3 regions of the Yersinia mollaretii ATCC 43969 genome follow, and region 1 is predicted to be linked to each of the others. Evidence: predicted binding sites of a transcription regulator. Region 1 holds the regulator's gene; each other region holds the start of a gene.

Region 1 (4,486 bases):
TAGCTGAACAAGGGCGGTTAGCCGAACAAGGGCAGGAGAGTCTGTTGCAAGCTGCCGTGGTGGTTTCAGCACCACTGATGCTGGAGCCTTGCGCGAACCGCATGGAGCAAGGTTTTTCGCGGGTCTATCAGCACTATTTGCTGGGGCAGCTAAAATTAAACGCCACCCGTAAGCTGTTGCGTTACCCCGACAGCCTGCCACTGGCACTTTCGCAGTTGAGGGCGTTGCGCCGAGTCAGAGATTTCGATGAAGCCATAACCGCTAAAATACATGGCTTTAATGGTGCGCTGGACTATTATCGCCGATGTAGCGCCCTGCCGTTATTACCGCAGATTAAGATTCCACTGCTGATCATTCATGCCAAAGATGACCCCTTTATGACGGCTGAAGTCATTCCCAACCTCAATACATTGCCGAGCAATATTGATTATCAGTTAACCGAGCATGGCGGCCACGTCGGTTTTGTCGGCGGTTCACTGAAACACCCACAAATGTGGCTGGAACAACGTATTCCCGCCTGGCTTTCCCCCTATCTGGAGCAACAGTAATGATCATTCCTTGGCAACACGTCGACAGTGAAACGCTGGATAATCTGCTGGAAGCCTTCGTGCTGCGCGAGGGCACGGATTATGGCGAACATGAGCGCTCGCTGGCACAAAAAGTCGAGGATGTCCGCCGCCAGTTGGTGAGCGGTGATGCCGTTTTAGTCTGGTCGGAGTTACATGAAACTATCAATATTATGCCTCGGGGTTCATTCCGCGCCGATGCAGAAGAGCAGCCTTAATTCTCCTCTTGTCGCAAGAACATTTGATGAAAATCAAGGTGACAAGCTGAACACTTTGCCTTAAAAATAATCCGTATCGATTAACGAAAACAGGCCAATGCCGCCCCGGCCACTGAGAGACCCACTCCATGGAGTTACAGCTAATATGTCAACTAAACATCCGGTTATAGCCGTTACCGGCTCAAGTGGCGCAGGGACGACGACCACCAGTCTGGCATTCCGCAAAATATTTCAGCAGTTGAATATTCGCGCAGCAGAAATTGAAGGTGATAGCTTCCATCGCTATACCCGCCCCGAAATGGATGCCGCCATCCGTAAGGCGCGGGATCAAGGTAGACATATCAGCTATTTTGGCCCAGAAGCCAATGACTTTGGTCAGTTGGAGCAGAGTGCGTCGGAGTATGGCAAGCATGGCACGGGGCGCTCACGTAAGTACTTACACACTTATGATGAGGCGGTGCCTTATAACCAGATTCCGGGGACATTCACCCCGTGGGAGTCACTGCCAGAGCCTACCGATGTGCTGTTTTATGAGGGGCTGCACGGCGGTGTCGTGACCGAGCATCATGATGTGGCAAAGCATGTCGATTTATTGGTCGGCGTAGTGCCTATTGTCAATCTGGAGTGGATTCAAAAACTGGTGCGCGATACCGGCGAGCGCGGCCACTCCCGTGAAGCAGTGATGGACTCCGTGGTGCGATCTATGGACGATTATATTAACTACATTACGCCACAGTTTTCTCGCACCCATATTAACTTCCAGCGTGTGCCGACCGTCGATACTTCCAACCCCTTTGCGGCGAAAGCCATTCCCTCGCTGGATGAAAGTTTTGTTGTCATTCATTTCCGGGGTTTGGATCAGATCGACTTCCCCTACTTGCTGGCCATGCTGCAAGGGTCATTTATCTCCAATATCAACACATTGGTGGTGCCGGGTGGGAAGATGGGACTGGCGATGGAGCTGATTATGGCACCGCTAGTGCAGCAGTTATTGGAAGGGAAGAAGATCGGATAATCTCCTTCTTTCTTGGCATGGCAGCGGTCACGCCCCCGAATCACTGACGACAAGTTAGTGATTCGGGTGAGCGAACCTAGCTAACAACCCTGCAGCTTCAAGCACGAAGGGTTTAGGCGATTTCGCGGATTTCAAAACTATGAGTGATGGTCGCGGCTTTCCCTAACATCAGGGAAACTGAGCAATACTTCTCTGCGGATAACTCAACGGCACGCTCAACAATCTTGTCGGTGAGGCCCTTGCCGCTGACGATAAAATGCAAATTGATTTGCGTAAACAGGCGCGGTGCTTCTTCCCGGCGCTGAGAGGTTAAGGTGACCTCGCAATCGCGCACGTCGTTACGCCCTTTTTGCAGAATCGACACCACATCAATCGCGCTACAGCCACCCGCTGACATTAACAACATCTCCATTGGGCTAGGTGCTTTGTCGCCAGCATTTCCATCCATCAAAACTTGATGTCCTGACGCCGATTCACCCAAAAATGTCAGCCCCTCAACCCACTTTACACGTGCCTGCATAACACTCACTCCCAGTTAAATTTCCTGATCCAGACTACCCTTTCATTTAGAAACTGGCAATGTAACCCGATGTTCATCATGCTGAAGCGATACAACACAAGACACTGACCTCATCCTGTGCTACAAACAGAACCGAAAGTGTTGTTTCTAGAATTAAATAGGGTAGTGATCAATACTCAGTGAAGGGTTTCTATCCGGTACGTATATTGGCTATACCTTTCGGCAGTTGAGCAAATTAATATGCTATACCCAATAGATTCCAAAAAATGTCGGGTATAAAGAAAGTGTATTTTATAAGCACGCCGTACAGGGAACTCTGAGCCCTGTTAAGTTAGGCAGCGATAACAACAGAGGATAACAGCGAATGGTTCTCGGCAAGCCACAAACAGACCCGACTCTCGAATGGTTCCTGTCTCATTGCCATATCCACAAATATCCATCGAAAAGTACGCTAATTCACCAAGGTGAAAAGGCCGAAACGCTTTACTACATCGTGAAAGGCTCCGTTGCGGTGCTGATCAAAGATGAAGAAGGTAAAGAGATGATTCTCTCCTATTTAAACCAAGGGGATTTCATCGGCGAGCTTGGATTATTTGAAGAAGGCCAAGAACGTAGTGCCTGGGTTAGAGCAAAAACCGCCTGTGAAGTGGCTGAAATTTCTTACAAAAAATTCCGTCAGTTGATTCAGGTAAATCCAGATATCTTGATGCGCCTGTCTTCACAAATGGCGAACCGCCTTCAGATTACATCCGAGAAAGTGGGTAACCTCGCTTTCCTTGATGTCACTGGGCACATTGCACAAACGCTGCTTAATCTGGCAAAACAGCCTGATGCCATGACCCACCCAGATGGGATGCAGATTAAAATTACACGCCAGGAAATTGGTCAAATAGTGGGTTGCTCCCGCGAAACTGTGGGGCGGATACTCAAAATGCTGGAAGATCAAAATCTGATCTCCGCACACGGTAAAACGATTGTCGTTTACGGCACCCGTTAATTCCCTATAAACCGGTGCCGATACCCTCGGCATCGGTTTTCTCAATCTTTTGTGATCAATAAATTTCTGGGGCCTACATGAAGTGGCAACGGGTTATTTATCATCCTGAAGTAAACTACGCATTACGCCAAACATTGGTTCTCTGCCTTCCAGCCGCCTTGGGATTTGTCATAGGCGAGCTGCGACTTGGGCTGATGTTCTCCCTGATACCCGCGTGTTGCAATATTGCCTCGCTGGATACCCCACACCAACACTTCTTCCGACGGCTGATTATCGGTGGTGCGCTCTTTACACTGAGCAGTTTCCTGACCCAACAGCTGTTGCTGTGGCACATTCCCCTGCCGTGGATCATGCTCGGATTGGCACTGGTACTGGGTGTCAATGGCGCGATCAGCCCCCTCCATGGCCGCTTATTGCCTGCCGCGTTAATCGCCGCAATATTCAGCCTCAGCATGGTTGGCCGTGCACCTATCTGGCAAGCCCCCCTGTTGTGCGCCGTGGGGACACTCTGGTATGGCGTATTTAACTGGCTATGGTTCCGGTTATGCAAAGACCAGCCGATCCGCGAGCCCTTAAGTCAGCTCTATCATTTGCTGGCGGATTATTACGACACCAAATACACCCTATTCTCCCAGCATCTGCCGCCCGAAAAGAGTCTCCCCCCACTGCTCGATCGTCAACAGGGGATAATGGATAAGATTAATCAGCTTTATCAACAATTTAACTTAATCAATAATGCCACTAAAAAAGAGCAAAAGCGGCTACTGGGGCTGTTTCAGATGGCGCTCGACCTGCAAGAGCACATTACTGCGGCGCTGAATCAGCCGGAGAAAGTGCAAGAGTTGATGGAGCAGGGCCAATTCGAGGAGGTCATTCGCCGCAATACTCAGGTTATCTCGGCTCAGATACGCGTTATTGCCGATGATATTCTCTACCACCACCATGCTAAGACCAATTTTACCGCAGGTGATGCACTGATTGAGCTGGAAGAGATCGCCCAGCAGCACCCCGATAATCCTGTCGCGCAGTTTAGCTACTACCATGTCAGCCATATTGCCCAGTTGCTGAGCAACCGACGCCCGCTGTATGACCGCGAGTTGATGTCTAGTCAGCAACAGCAGCCGCTTTGGCCCGCCTTTGTCAGCTATCTGTCGTTTAACTCTGGAGCAC
Region 2 (4,486 bases), 1.3 Mb from region 1:
CTATTTAACGCGCTGTTAGGGGGCTGATATGCTGCCTGAACTCTCCGATGCACAAGCCCTGCGCTACAACCGGCAAATCGTCCTGCGTGGTTTTGATTTTGACGGACAGGAAAAGCTTAACGCAGCCAAGGTGTTAATCGTAGGATTGGGCGGTCTTGGCTGTGCGGCAGCACAATATCTGGCAGTGGCAGGGGTGGGCCATCTTACACTGCTGGATTTTGATACCGTTTCTCTCTCCAACTTGCAGCGGCAAATTCTGCATCGCGACAACCGCATCGGGATGTCTAAAGTCGCCTCTGCCGCACTCACACTGTCAGAGATGACCCCATATCTGTCACTGAAAACCATTGATGGTCAGCTAGATGACGATCAACTCGCGGCCACCATTGCTGGGCACCACTTGGTGTTGGATTGCACCGATAATGTCGCCAGCCGAGAACAATTGAACCGTCTGTGCCATGCCCAGCGTAAACCGCTGGTTTCAGGGGCGGCGATTCGGATGGAGGGGCAAGTCACTGTCTTTACCTATCAGGAGGATCAGCCCTGTTATCGCTGCCTTAGTCGGCTGTTCGGCAATAACGCGCTCACCTGTGTTGAAGCTGGGGTGATGGCCCCATTGGTGGGAATTATTGGTAACTTGCAGGCGATGGAAGCCATAAAATTACTGACAGATTATGGGAAAGTGGTCTCGGGCCGGATATTGATGTATGACGCCATGACGGCAGAATTTCGCAGTTTAACACTGACAAAAGATGCCCATTGTGAGGTTTGCAGCAAGGTTTAGCGGGTTTCAGGGCATAAAAAAAGCTGATGCAATGCATCAGCTCTCTTATCGATACACCGTCAAATAATCAGGACTGAATACCTTGGCTACGCAGATAATCTTCGTAGTTACCGGTAAAGTCAATCAGCTTGCTAGGTGTCATTTCAATCACGCGGGTCGCCAATGAACTAACGAATTCACGGTCATGGGAAACGAAGATTAATGTGCCTTCGTACATTTCCAATGCCATGTTAAGCGCTTCGATTGATTCCATATCCAAATGGTTGGTTGGCTCATCCATCACCAGAATGTTAGGACGCTGCATCATCAGCTTACCAAACAACATCCGCCCTTTCTCACCACCCGACAAGACCCCGACTTTCTTCTTGATGTCGTCCTGACTAAACAGCAAACGGCCCAGCACACTGCGCACAGCCTGCTCGTCGTCTTTTTCCTGTTTCCACTGGCTCATCCAGTCAAATACTGTCAGTTCGATCTCAAAATCGCTGGCATGATCCTGCGCGTAATAACCGAGTCTGCTGTTTTCAGACCATTTCACGGTGCCAGAATCGGGTTCGTAATCCCCTACCAGCGTTTTCAGCAAAGTCGATTTACCGATACCGTTCGGCCCGAGGATAGCCACTTTCTCACCCACTTCCAGGCGCAGATCCAGCTTTTTAAACAGAGGACCGCTATCAAAACCTTTGGTCAACAGTTCAACTTCCAGCGCATTACGGAACAACTTTTTATCCTGATCAAAGCGGATAAACGGGTTCTGGCGGCTAGAGGCTTTCACTTCATCAAGCTGAATTTTATCAATCTGACGGGCGCGCGAAGTTGCCTGTTTAGATTTCGAGGCGTTGGCACTGAAGCGGCTAACGAAAGATTGCAGCTCAGAGATCTGGGCTTTTTTCTTAGCGTTATCAGAGAGCAGACGATCACGAGCTTGAGTCGCAGCCGTCATGTATTCGTCATAGTTACCCGGATAAACACGCAGTTCGCCGTAATCCAGATCCGCCATGTGGGTACACACCATGTTCAGGAAGTGACGGTCATGGGAGATAATGATCATGGTGCTGCTACGTTCGTTCAGAACTTGTTCCAACCAGCGGATAGTATCGATATCCAAGTTGTTGGTAGGTTCGTCGAGTAACAGAATTTCCGGGTCTGAGAAGAGGGCCTGCGCCAACAGCACACGCAATTTAAAGCCGGGAGCGATTTCGCTCATCAAACCATAATGTTGTTCAACCGGAATACCCACACCGAGCAGCAATTCACCGGCACGGGCTTCTGCGCTGTAACCATCCATTTCACCATAGGCAACTTCCAGATCAGCCACTTTGTAGCCGTCTGCTTCACTCATTTCAGGCATGGCGTAAATGCGGTCGCGTTCTTCTTTTACTTCCCACAATTCGCCGTGACCCATAATAACGGTGTCCAGCACTGTGTTGTTTTCAAAAGCGAATTGGTCCTGACGCAATTTACCCAGACGCTCATTCGGGTCAAGGAATACGTTACCGCCGCTAGGTGCCAGATCACCACCAAGGATTTTCATGAATGTGGATTTACCACAACCATTAGCGCCGATCAGGCCATAGCGATTACCGCCACCGAATTTTACTGAAATGTTTTCAAACAGCGGCTTGCTGCCGAATTGCATGGTGATATTGTTAGTACTTAGCACAGAGCTCGCTCTCGATTGGATTTCTGAATAGGGATATTCAAGAATTATAGAAAATGTGATTCGGCGCGCATTATGCCACAAGATGGCGAGAGTATCGCCTCCAGTTTTGCACGAAATCTCAGCAAGGGAGCAATTCTGCAAGTGAACGGAGATTTAAGCGGAGATTACAGCGGCGCTAGAGAACGTAAAAAGAGGCGAAATCGCCCCTTATATTAACTAGCGAGACACCTAAACTATCAGTGCTATGCCTTATCGCAACATTGCAATGCGCGCTGCTTATCCAGCAAGAAAGGCCGTAAATAGCCCACTGAATTCGACATCGGTAACACCTCTTCGCTAAGGCGTATATTCAGCACATGACTAATATAGTGACGCCGATGCTCTATTCTTTGCCAAACCTCTGGGTAATGGGTCGCCAGATCGAGGCGTAACTGTTGATCTGCCAGTGCAATACACTCCTCCGCGCTCACACCAGCATAACCTTTTACTGAAGGGATAATATCGATTTGGAATAACATGCCACTGCTGATTCTCTCTTCAGAACCACTATAAATAGGGGAACACAACCACTCTTCATCAGCCACTAAATGACCGGGATTTAACGACCAGTGATATTGTGATTTAGGGGATACCGCCTCAACGAGCGAATACATCTCTTTGCCTAACATGCCAATACGAATATTTTCCAGCCAAGCCACGACGGTGGTGTAATAAGGGATAGCAACCCTATCGAGATAATCTCTTTCCGCCAAAGGCAGTTCATCTGCCTGATGGACAGCATAGCCCGTTCTGCTACTCAGCCCCCCTTTAAATCCAGTGGTCAGCGATATCTTATCGCCAAGTTGAACCACTTTATCACCGGGATACAAATTAGCCTGTTCAAAACGAGCGCCCGTCGCGGCAATCATGACGACTGTATTGGGTTGCCCTTCATCAGCCAGATAACTGCCCAGTTGTTTTTCTGTTTTACCAATATCGACGGCAGCCAGCGCATTAAGAATACAATTAGAGGCCAGATTCGCTCCATATTCATAATGTGCTAGTTCATTAGCATTATTGATTACTCTGGCAGCCGTATCGCTGCCAATAAAGAGTGCGGTGGCATTAATAACCGCCGTGCTAGGTGAAACAGATTGCTTAATCGCCTCCAGAATAAAATAGGGAATATCAAACAGCTGACTATTATCGTCCTGTTTGCTGGTAAAGAGTTTCCACCCGACGACGCCCACTTTTTTAGCCCTTTGAATGCCGGTGTCCGCCAACAATTCAGCCACTGTTTTGCTGTTTTCCATCGGCTGATTTGGCAGAGAAAAATAGGGAACATGAACCCCGACATTCTTCACTCGTGCATAGTGAGATAATTTTAAATTCTCGTTACCCAGCAATAGATAAATTTCCCCTGAGGTATGTAACACCATCGCCGCCTCTTCAAATCGGGGAATAAATCCAGCCAGATACTCAAAGTTGCCACCATGCTCTTTATCGGCATAAATGAATAGATAATCGATATCAGCCCGGACCATATTGCTGATGATTTTGGCTTTCCGAGCAGCAATGGTGCTATCGCTAATCGCGACCTTAGAGACAGCGTTAAATCTTGATGGGGTATCAATAGGGTTAAGTTTTATCTGGCGCTTAGCAATCATCTTATCCATAACAATAATGACCCTCGTGAGTTAATTTAAAACCACATTTTGGTTTATTGCATTGTGTTACAACCATTTAGCATCACGGGTAAAGGAGATAGTTAACCAGCGATGGGGGCCTGATTCACCAATCGCATGGGATATTTCATCACGTATTTTGTCAAAATAAGGCACGCCACTGTTTTCCATTTCAGGCGGTATAACAACATGAATTTCAACAAATAAGCCTCGGCCAATACGCGTGGCGTAATGTGAGTAATCAACAAAATTGTATTTCGCCATCAGCTTATCCATTAAATTCTCCATCGAGGTATCTAATGTATCTGGCGTCATTTGTAATACTTCACGCACTGCTGCAATCACCGTTTTTATCGGAACAGGTATCAGTATCAG
Region 3 (4,486 bases), 2.1 Mb from region 1:
CTAATACAGTTAGCTTTATAGATCCCATCATTATGACTCCATTATTTATAAGCTAGTGAATTATCCGGAATATCCATACAAAAACTGTGACATTTACTGCGCTTTAGGAATACGTGGAGCTATTAACCAAAACCCCGTATGATCGCGCGTTTTTAGTACCGCCAAAAAGTGACGACAATGACCCAAACCTTTATTCCCGGCAAAGATGCCGCGCTGGAAGACTCCATCTCCGGTTTTCAGCAAAAACTGACTGACCTCGGTTTTAATATCGAAGAAGCCTCTTGGCTCAACCCGGTTCCTCACGTTTGGTCGGTACACATCCGCGACCGCGACTGCCCGCTGTGCTTTACTAACGGCAAAGGTGCCAGTAAAAAAGCGGCACTGGCTTCGGCCTTGGGTGAATATTTCGAGCGTTTATCCACTAACTATTTCTTCGCGGATTTCTATCTGGGCAAAGCGATTGCCGAGGGCGATTTCGTTCACTATCCGAATGAGAAATGGTTCCTGATCCCTGAGGATGATCTGCTGCCGGAAGGTATTTTGGATGAGCGTCTGCTGGCGTTTTACGATCCAGAACAGGAGTTGGTCGCCAGTGATCTGGTGGATTTGCAGTCAGGTAATACCAAGCGCGGTATCTGCTCACTGCCCTTTACCCGCCAGTCAGATTTAGAAACTATCTATATTCCAATGAATATTATTGGCAATCTGTATGTTTCAAACGGCATGTCTGCGGGCAATACCGCGAACGAAGCCCGCGTACAGGCGCTGTCAGAAGTCTTTGAACGTTATGTGAAAAACCGTATTATCGCGGAATCCATCAGTTTGCCAGAGATCCCAGCAGAGGTGTTAAATCGCTATCCGGGCGTGGTGGAAGCTATCGCCAAACTGGAAGAGGAAGGTTTCCCGATCCTCTCTTACGATGCTTCTTTAGGCGGCGCATACCCCGTTATCTGTGTGGTGTTGTTTAACCCCTCAAACGGCACCTGTTTTGCTTCGTTCGGCGCGCATCCAGACTTTGGTGTCGCACTGGAACGTACCGTGACGGAGTTATTGCAAGGCCGGAGCCTGAAAGATCTGGATGTGTTTACCGCACCAACATTTGATGACGAAGAGGTGGCTGAGCACACCAATCTAGAAACCCACTTTATCGATTCAAGCGGCTTAATCAGTTGGGATATGTTTAAAGAGGATGCCGACTATCCGTTTGTCGACTGGAGCTTTAAAGGCAGCACTGAAGAGGAGTTCGCCACCTTGATGGCCATCTTCAATCAGGAAGATGCTGAAGTGTATATCGCTGACTACGAGCATTTAGGTGTTTACGCCTGCCGTATTCTGGTGCCGGGGATGTCTGATATCTATCCAGCCGAAGATCTGCTGATGGCAAACAACACCATGGGTGTGCATCTGCGTGATACCTTGTTGGCCCTGCCAGACAGTGATTGGCAGCCAGCACAGTATTTGGAACTCATCCAACAACTGGATGATGAAGGATTGGACGACTTCGCCCGTGTGCGCGAACTGCTGGGTATCGCCACTGGTAAAGATAATGGCTGGTATACCCTGCGCGTAGGAGAGCTGAAATCCATGCTGGCATTAGCGGGCGGCGACTTGGAGCAAGGGCTGATTTGGCTGGAATGGACGCAAGATTTTAACTCTTCTGTCTTCACGGCAAAACAAGCAAATTATTACCGTTGCCTGCAAACCCTGCTGTTGCTGACTCAAGAGCCAGATCGTGAACCGATGCAATATCACAGCGCATTTGTGAAGATGTATGGTCAAGAAGCTGTCGAGGCGGCTTCAGCAGCATTAGCGGGTGAAGAGCGCTTCAACGGCCTGTTCAGTGTTGACGAAGATCTGAAAGCGTTACCTGCACATCAGGCACTACTCTGTGCCTATGCCAAGCTGCAAACCGCCAAACGCCGCTACTGGGCTAAAGGCGAGTAAACCCTTTGCCTCTCCCGCTGATCAATGAGTCATCGACGGGAGAGGCTATCTTAAGATCCCCGCTTATTTATTGCTGCAATTATTCCTAGCGAAAATAAATATCCCTCGCAGAGCCGAGCAATTGTTTTTGTCATAAAAAAACGTTATTTTCTGGCGCCACTTCTGTGGAAAAGCAGCACTATTAAGCAAACATTATTTTACCGAGAGATAAAGTAGACAGAGAGGTGAATAAATAGTTAATTTTTCATGATCAATAATGGTAAAAATAACTACAAACACCCTTTTTAGTTAACCTTCTCTACGGCTTCAAAACAGTCCAATCAAAATTATTTGTAAATCTTAAAATATTTTTTCACCTTTAAAATCATAATGTTAACCTAATTACACGCACATTCTGTAATGATTTAGCCCTAACTAAACTCGCGCAATATGATCCATATCAATTTTCACGCTATACTGCTTTGCTAGTATCTCGTTGTGCTTTATTAACCCTAAAAAGAGAGTTAGTGTGAAAGCTGACAACCCCTTCGATGCATTATTACCTGCGGCAATGGCTAAAGTAGCTGAAGATGCCGGTGTCTATAAAGCCACCAAGCATCCGCTGAAAACTTTTTATTTAGCGATTACTGCTGGTGTGTTTATTTCAATTGCGTTTGTTTTTTATATTACAGCAACTACCGGTACAGCAGGCGTGCCTTTCGGCTTTGCCAAGTTGGTTGGTGGTATTTGTTTCTCCTTGGGGCTAATGTTAGTTGTGGTATGTGGCGGTGACCTTTTTACCTCTACCGTATTAACAACTGTCGCCAAAGCCAGTGGCCGCATCACGTGGCGTCAACTGGGTTGCAACTGGGTTAATGTCTATGTTGGGAACCTGTGTGGGGCACTGTTCTTCGTCGCGCTTATTTGGTTCGCCGGCCAATATACTGTGGCAAATGGTCAATGGGGGCTAAATGTCCTGCAAACCGCTGATCACAAATTGCACCATACTTTTGTTGAAGCCGTCTGTTTGGGGATTTTGGCTAACTTAATGGTTTGCCTAGCGGTTTGGATGAGTTACTCCGGCCGTACCATAATGGACAAAATGTTCGCGATGATCCTACCGGTCGGCATGTTTGTCGCCAGCGGCTTTGAGCATAGCATCGCCAATATGTTTATGATTCCTATGGGTATTGTGATTAAAAACTTCGCGACGCCTGAGTTTTGGCAATCCATAGGAGCAGCACCAGAGCAATTTGCTAACCTAACTGTAAGTAACTTTGTTATTGATAACCTGATTCCAGTCACTATTGGCAACATCATTGGTGGCGGTTTATTGGTTGGTTTGACTTACTGGGTAATTTATCTGCGCGGTGACCAGCAACACTAAGTGTGGCCGCACACGGTTTTCGAACAAATTCACATTAAAAGGTAGATGCATTATGACCGAACTTAATGAAAAATTGGCCAAAGCATGGCAAGGCTTCACACAGGGTGACTGGCAGAACGAAGTAAACGTTCGTGACTTCATCCAGAAAAACTACACCCCTTATGAAGGCGATGAATCCTTCCTTGCCGGCTCTACCGAAGCGACCGACAAGCTGTGGGCGCAAGTGATGGAAGGCATCAAACTGGAAAACCGCACTCATGCGCCAGTTGATTTCGATACCGACGTTGTTGCGACCATCACTTCCCATGATGCTGGCTATATCAACAAAGATCTGGAAACCATCGTCGGTTTGCAGACTGAAAAACCATTAAAACGTGCCCTGATCCCATTCGGCGGCATTAAAATGGTCGAAGGCTCTTGCAAAGTTTACGGTCGTGAACTTGACCCGCAACTGAAAAAAGTCTTCACCGATTACCGCAAAACGCACAACCAAGGTGTGTTTGACGTTTACACCAAAGACATCCTGAACTGCCGTAAATCTGGTGTATTGACTGGTTTGCCAGATGCTTATGGCCGTGGCCGTATCATCGGTGACTACCGTCGTGTTGCCGTTTACGGTATCGACTACCTGATGAAAGACAAACTGGCTCAGTTCAACTCTTTGCAGGATGATCTGGAAAACGGTAAAGATCTGGAAATGACTATCCAGCTGCGCGAAGAGATTGCTGAACAGCATCGTGCTCTGGCTCAGATCAAAGAGATGGCAGCCAAATATGGTTGCGATATCTCCGGTCCAGCAACCAATGCCCGCGAAGCAGTACAGTGGACTTACTTCGGCTATCTGGCTGCGGTTAAATCGCAAAACGGTGCTGCAATGTCCTTCGGTCGCGTTTCTACTTTCCTTGACGTTTACATCGAACGTGACATGAAAGCAGGCAAACTGACTGAAATCGAAGCGCAAGAACTGATTGACCATTTGGTTATGAAACTGCGTATGGTTCGCTTCCTGCGTACCCCTGAGTATGATGAGTTGTTCTCTGGTGACCCAATCTGGGCAACTGAGTCTCTGGCCGGTATGGGCGTTGATGGCCGTACTCTGGTGACCAAAACCAGCTTCCGCTTCCTGAACACCCTGTACACCATGGGGCCGTCTCCAGAGCCGAACATGACCATTCT

What was found. The regulator CRP, encoded in region 1, controls carbon source genes, mostly activating them, when cyclic AMP is high. The targets are predictions, from matches to a motif close to ATGTGANNNNNNTCACAT.
Positions count from the first base shown of each region.
Region 2: HRD69_RS12685 (ABC-F family ATPase) is a predicted target of CRP. The motif match lies at 2,501-2,518, and genes of this name have one in related genera.
Region 3: focA (formate transporter FocA) is a predicted target of CRP. The motif match lies at 2,372-2,389, and genes of this name have one in related genera.

Region 1 covers NZ_CP054043.1:1,537,364-1,541,849, reverse strand. Annotated here, with positions in the region: gene HRD69_RS06725 (hydrolase) at 1-548, shown strand, start outside; gene HRD69_RS06720 (YheU family protein) at 548-784, shown strand; gene HRD69_RS06715 (phosphoribulokinase) at 930-1,799, shown strand; gene HRD69_RS06710 (OsmC family protein) at 1,912-2,319, opposite strand; gene crp (cAMP-activated global transcriptional regulator CRP) at 2,684-3,316, shown strand; gene HRD69_RS06700 (YccS/YhfK family putative transporter) at 3,394-4,486, shown strand, end outside.
Region 2 covers NZ_CP054043.1:2,875,339-2,879,824, reverse strand. Annotated here, with positions in the region: gene moeA (molybdopterin molybdotransferase MoeA) at 1-27, shown strand, start outside; gene moeB (molybdopterin-synthase adenylyltransferase MoeB) at 29-784, shown strand; gene HRD69_RS12685 (ABC-F family ATPase) at 852-2,447, opposite strand; gene HRD69_RS12680 (M24 family metallopeptidase) at 2,690-4,102, opposite strand; gene HRD69_RS12675 (cation diffusion facilitator family transporter) at 4,160-4,486, opposite strand, start outside.
Region 3 covers NZ_CP054043.1:4,043,953-4,048,438, forward strand. Annotated here, with positions in the region: gene ansB (L-asparaginase 2) at 1-28, opposite strand, end outside; gene ycaO (30S ribosomal protein S12 methylthiotransferase accessory factor YcaO) at 178-1,944, shown strand; gene focA (formate transporter FocA) at 2,453-3,310, shown strand; gene pflB (formate C-acetyltransferase) at 3,363-4,486, shown strand, end outside.